DNA from 2 places in the Serratia proteamaculans genome. Region 2 is predicted to be linked to the other one. Evidence: predicted binding sites of a transcription regulator. Region 2 holds the regulator's gene; the other holds the start of a gene.
The links. The regulator Fur, encoded in region 2, represses iron uptake genes when iron is present. The targets are predictions, from matches to a motif close to ATAATAATGAGAACNACTATCAA.

Region 1 (3,256 bases), 1.2 Mb from region 2:
GCCGTCTTCGAAGGTAAAGTCTTCCCGCACCAGCAGGCTGGCGTTGGTATAGGCGTGGACGTATTCGCGGTTAATCTTGTCGTTGGTCATCAGGTACAGCAACACGCCCGACAGGAAGGCAATGTCGGTCCCGGAACGGATCGGCGTGTAGAAATCCGCCACCGATGCGGTACGGGTAAAGCGCGGATCGATGACGATCAGCTTGGCTTTATTGTGTATTTTGGCTTCCATCGCCCAGCGGAACCCCACCGGATGCGCTTCCGCCGCATTACCGCCCATGACGATAATCAGATTCGCGTTCTTGATATCAACCCAGTGGTTGGTCATCGCACCGCGACCAAATGTTGGAGCAAGACTTGCTACCGTTGGTCCGTGTCAGACACGTGCTTGGTTGTCTACGGCAAGCATGCCGAGAGCGCGACTAAATTTTTGCGTTAAATAACCGGTTTCGTTACTGGAAGCCGAGGCACACAGCATGCCGGTACTCAGCCAGCGGTTGACGGTCACGCCCTGTTCGTTGGTTTTAACGAAGTTGGCGTCACGGTCTTCCTTCATCAGCTTGGCGATGCGGGTGAAGGCGTCGTCCCAACTGAGGCGCTGCCATTTATCAGAGCCTGGCGCACGGTACTCCGGGTATTGGAGACGGCTGGCGCTGTGGATGAAGTCGACCAAACCTGCGCCTTTCGGGCAAAGCGCGCCGCGGTTGACCGGGTGATCCGGGTCGCCTTCAATGTGGAAAATGCTTTCTTTGGCGTTTTTGGCGCCATCACCAAGGCTGTACATCAACAGCCCACAGCCGACGGAACAATACGTACAGGTATTACGGGTTTCACGGGCGCGCAGCAGTTTGTACTGCCGGGTTTCCGCTAACGCCACTTCCGGGGCAAAGCCCAGAGCAGCCACCGTCGTCCCTGCCATACCGCCAGCGCAGATCTTAAAGAACTGCCTTCTGCTGACCTGCATGGGGGTCTCCTTTCACTTGCGATTGTCACATTGTTTCAAATGGCGCTTTCCCCCTGGAAGCGGGAAGCGCTAAAATTACTGTTGTTTTTACGCGGCAATATTACCACAGCGTGTATGTGGTTGTTACAGACAGGTGCCACTTAAGTGAACAATATAAAGCCAGACCAACATATCAATGACATCAATGAGACCTTGCTCACGGGGGTAACCCAGTCTCAGGTTTATCAACGTGGGCAACTCACTACCGCACAACAGGATTGGCTGGCGGAAGAGGTTCCGGTCGCACTGGTCTACAACGGCATCTCTCACGTGGTGATGATGTGTACCCCCAAGGATCTGGAGGCCTTCGCCCTGGGTTTTTCTCTGTCCGAAGGCATCATTGAGTCACCGCGCGATATCTACAGTATAGAGATTAACCAAACTTGTAATGGACTGGAGGTGCAAATCGAGCTCTCCAGCCGTCGCTTTGCCGGTTTAAAAGAACGTCGCCGCGCCATGGCAGGCCGCACCGGCTGCGGGGTGTGTGGCATCGAACAGTTGGCGGATATTTTTCGCCCGCTGCCTGCTTTGCCGTTCACCCAGACCTTTTCCCTCACCAACCTCGACCGTGCCCTGGGGCAACTCAAGCAGGTGCAGGCCGTCGGCCAACTCACCGGTTGTACCCACGCCGCCAGTTGGATTTCGCCACAGGGTGAACTGCTGGGTGGCTGTGAAGATGTAGGTCGCCACGTCGCACTCGACAAGCTGCTCGGGGTGCGCGCGAAACAAGACTGGCAGCAGGGAGCTATCCTGGTTTCCAGCCGCGCCAGTTACGAAATGGTGCAAAAATCGGCCATGTGCGGCGTCGAGATCCTGTTTGTGGTTTCTGCGGCCACCTCACTGGCGGTGGAAATTGCCGAACGCAGCAACCTGACGCTGGTCGGCTTCAGCAAACCCGGCCGCGCCACGGTGTTTACCCACCCGCAGCGTATTGTGGACTAACCAAAAACCCTACAATAAGTAGGGCATTGATAATCATTTTCAATATCATTTAAATAACTATAATGATCCGACTGCTTACGCGGTGCTCACATATTGCGCCGCCCCTATACCATTGGAGATGATGATCATGAGTTATTCACTGCCATCCCTGCCGTACGCCTACGACGCACTGGAACCGCATTTCGACAAGCAGACGATGGAAATCCATCACACCAAACATCACCAGACTTACGTTAACAACGCCAACACCGTGCTGGAAGCCTACCCAGAGTTGGCTCAATACGGCGTTGAAGAACTGATCCAGGACCTGGATAAAGTCCCTGCTGACAAGCGCACCTTCATGCGTAACAACGCCGGTGGCCATGCTAACCACAGCCTGTTCTGGAAAGGCCTGAAAATCGGCACCACGCTGGGTGGCGATCTGAAAGCCGCTATCGAACGTGATTTCGGCAGCGTTGAGAAATTCCAGGAAGAATTCGAGAAAGCCGCAGCGACCCGCTTCGGTTCAGGTTGGGCCTGGCTGGTGCTGAAAGGCGACAAACTGGCTGTGGTCTCTACCGCTAACCAGGACAGCCCGCTGATGGGCGAAGCCGTTGCCGGCGCTTCAGGCTTCCCAATCGTCGGCCTGGACGTATGGGAACACGCTTACTACCTGAAATATCAGAACAAACGTCCAGATTACATCAAGGCATTCTGGAACGTGGTTAACTGGGACGAAGCAGCAGCACGCTTCGCGGCGAAGAAGTAATTCGTCCCCGGCTATGAAGATGCCCGCTTAATGCGGGCATTTTTTTGCCCAAAATTCGCTAAAGTTTGACCTTCCTTTGCCGATAGTTTGTTCAATTGACGTTCGCCCGGAAAGGAAAATCACTATGGCGGCATTGCAAACATTGGCAGGAAAATTCGTTCATCTCACCGTGGGTAAAAAGCTGGGCCTTGGATTTGGTCTGATGCTGTTGCTGACGGCAATCATCGCCGGAACCGGCGCGCAGTATCTGCATATTATCGAATCCCGCGCCGATCGCATCGACTTCAGCAACCGGCTGAACGACGAGATCAATCAGGCCAAATACAACCGTGCACTGTTCGGCCAAACCTACAAACCGGAATACCTGAAAAACAACCGCACCAATATCGAAAACGCGGTGAAGCTGATCAACCAGGGCCAGGATCTGGACTGGGATCCCCAGAGCCGAAAAGACCTGCAGCGCCTGGTTGGGCTGATCGGCCAATACCAGCAGCAGCAAAACGCCTTCGAGCAAGCGGTGGCGGCGAAAGACGCGGTACGTCAAAGCTGGAACATGTCGGAAGT
Region 2 (3,256 bases):
GCCTGAACTGCCAGATTATCTTCAGTTTCTGGCTGGGGGCGAGGTCAGCCACGTCAGCTGGCTGAATCTGTTTCTCGATGAAACCGGCATGATAGTCAGCCGCAAGGGGGATATCTCGCTGTGCCAGATGCTGGCGGGGTTGGATCAGATCTATGCGGCGGAAAGTGGCGAAGTCCCGGACAAGAATTCGGTTTATGAACGGAAGCTGTTTGATCCCTTTTATCAACTGTGGAGTCGCTATATAGGCTGTACGTTCCTCAGTCATGATCGCTTCTGCCGGGATTACGGTGTCCTGTATAACGCTGACCCGCAGGCGGTCACCTGCGGAGTCCGTGGCATGCGCCTGTTGGAGGATGTGATCACCGATGAACGGTTACCGCTGTCACAGGAAGAGCAACGCAGTTATCTGCAATGTGTCAGCCGTTTGGAGCAGGTGGATTGGCGGCTTGAACAACCCTTGGATCTGGCACGCCATGCGGAAATATTTACCGTCGATGAAGTGCCGCGTATGGCCTATCCAGCGCAGATCCGTTCCGATATCGACCATTACCACTATTATTCCGTGCTTTCCCATGACCGCCAGCTTGATCGGGTAAATCAACTGTTTGGAGAATACCTGATCGCCGATAACCGGCGGCAGATTACGGCGGGTAATTACTGGTGCCAGACCACAGGAGAGGGGGATGCGGTGTTGTCGGAGTCGGGGGGATCATTGCATTTTCTACCGGGACGGCAGGCGAGTGAAACAGATAAAACCCGCATGGCGAAGCTGATTTTTAGTACCAGCTACCTGGAGTACTGTTCTGCTGGCAACCGGGCCGGGCTGGATCTGGTGTCGGTACAGCAGGCACAAAATATCGAGCCTTATCTGGATCTGATCACGGTGGCTTACGATCGGCGCGGGACGTTTGTCGGCTTTTTCAATGCGGCTACTGTCAGTGAGCTGTATGGCGTAAAAGCGGATTACCACTACCGCGATGAACTGAAGCCGCTTGATGAGGCTTACGATCACTTTGTGCAAAGCCTGTGCACTGAGGATGATTATTTTATCTGTAGCCTGGCGATTGAAAGCCAGTTTCGCGGACAGGGGCATTTTAACCCGATGTTCGCCCTGATAAAGCAGCAGGCTGATCGGCACCAGGCGAAAAACATTGTGCTGTGTGTATGGCAAAGCAGTGAGGCCAGCCAAATTTATCTGAACAAAGGGTTCCGTGTCCGTGGTGTATTCGATCAGGCCTGGTCGTTGTTCTTTGACCGGCTGCTGTTTCTTGAGTATGAGCTGTGAAGAGTTTGCCCATCCGCGTGTCGGCGGGTGAGTTGACGGTGAAGTGAGTGTAAGTGGGAAGTGAGAGAGAAGTGCCGCTGCAATTGTCGTATTTCAAGCTGTGAACTTTCCCCGGACCTGTCCGGGGATTTTTTTATCCGCTCGTCGCAGGCATAAAAAAACCGCCGTTAAGGCGGTTCTTGATGCCGGTTAAGGGCATTATTTTTTGTCGTGCAGAGTGTCGTCTTCGCGGCAGTCACCAATTGCACAGTGGCCGTACAGGTACAGACTGTGATTGCTGAGCTTGATGCCGTGTTGTTTGGCGATATCACGCTGACGCGCTTCGATAGATTCATCGCTGAATTCGATCACTTTGCCGCAGTCCAGGCAAATCAGGTGATCGTGGTGATGCTGCTGGGTCAGTTCGAACACGGACTTGCCGCCTTCGAAGTTGTGACGGGTCACGATACCGGCATCATCAAATTGGTTCAGTACGCGGTAAACTGTAGCCAGGCCAATTTCTTCGCCCATATCTATCAGTTTTTTGTACAGATCTTCCGCACTGACGTGATGGCATTCCGGATTTTGCAGTACTTCCAGGATTTTGAGTCGCGGAAGCGTGACTTTTAAGCCGGCCTTCTTCAATGCGGTGTTGTTGTCAGTCATGCGGATTCAGTCCTGTTACTATGCTAATCAAGTTGAGGCGTTCTCGCCTGTGGCATCGGTCGGCACAAAGAGTTAATTGCGTCTCATTATAGAACCGGTTGACCTAAATAGAAACCGCCGGTTGTTAACAAAGATATAATTGCACTATTGCATGTCACACACGCAACGTCTTGATGGGCGGGATAAACCGATAACTCAGTCTACCTTGACGATGTGGGAAGTTACAAATTTGTATCTTCGATTGCAGTAATCAGTACTGCCAATGATGGCCCTGCCGGCAACACTATGCACTCTGCAGGGCTTTTGTTCAACCTTTGGCGTTACCCGACAATTTCGGCCAGGCTCAGCTCTTCGACGATTTGTTTTACCCAGCCTTCAACACGTTCGTTGGTCAGCTCCGGTTGACGATCTTCGTCAATCGCCAGGCCGATGAAATGGCTGTCGCTTGCCAATCCTTTAGAGGCTTCGAAATGGTAGCCTTTAGTTGGCCAGTGGCCGACAATGGCGGCACCACGCGGTTCAATGATGTCGCGGATGGTACCCATCGCATCACAGAAATATTCTGCGTAGTCTTCCTGATCGCCACAGCCGAACAGCGCTACCAGCTTGCCGTTGAAGTCGATGTCTTCCAGCGTCGGGAAGAAATCATCCCAGTCACACTGGGCTTCGCCGTAGTACCAGGTTGGGATGCCGAGCAACAGGATATCGAAACCTTCCAGGTCTTCTTTGCTGCTTTTGGCGATGTCGTGAATTTCGCACACATCGTCGCCAAACTGTTGCTTAAGAATTTTCTGGATCATCTTGGCAATGTTTTCGGTATTGCCAGTGTCGCTGCCAAAGAAAATGCCTACATTAGCCATATCGCGTATAACCTTTAAATTCAATTAATTGCATTACACGATGTTAGCGCTGACCACGATAACACCGATTAAAATGATGCCATGACAAGGGATATCCCTCACCGGTAATTGCGTATCATGCCAGAAATTTACCCCGGGGTTTTATCGCGTTTATGCGATGCCGGGTGGAATAAAACGATGTTGATCGGGCGTCATCCTTAACGCCGCGCCGCATGTGCGGCTGCAATGATCAATGTTCTGGCTGGTCGTCCGCCAGTTGTGCCAACAGCATTTGCTCAATAAGCTCGCTGCGGCTGATATTCCGCTGTTCCGCCAGTTTGTTCAGGGCGTCCACCGCATCCGCGTTGATCTTCAGTTCTACACGCCGTAAGCCACGGACTTTATCGCGTCGAAGCTGATTACGCTTATTGATTCTAAGCTGTTCATCTCGGGATAGCGGGTTGGTTTTCGGGCGCCCCGGACGGCG

Region 1: a site for Fur is predicted at 1,971-1,993, ahead of sodA (superoxide dismutase [Mn]). Genes of this name have one in related genera too.

The regions. Positions count from the first base shown of each region.
Region 1 is NZ_OX461105.1:54,667-57,922, reverse strand. Features, by position in the region: gene fdnG (formate dehydrogenase-N subunit alpha) at 1-963, opposite strand, end outside; gene fdhD (formate dehydrogenase accessory sulfurtransferase FdhD) at 1,108-1,944, shown strand; gene sodA (superoxide dismutase [Mn]) at 2,072-2,692, shown strand; gene QOT07_RS00240 (methyl-accepting chemotaxis protein) at 2,817-3,256, shown strand, end outside.
Region 2 is NZ_OX461105.1:1,297,772-1,301,027, forward strand. Features, by position in the region: gene QOT07_RS06040 (glycosyltransferase) at 1-1,285, shown strand, start outside; gene fur (ferric iron uptake transcriptional regulator) at 1,484-1,930, opposite strand; gene fldA (flavodoxin FldA) at 2,251-2,790, opposite strand; gene ybfE (LexA regulated protein) at 3,020-3,256, opposite strand, start outside.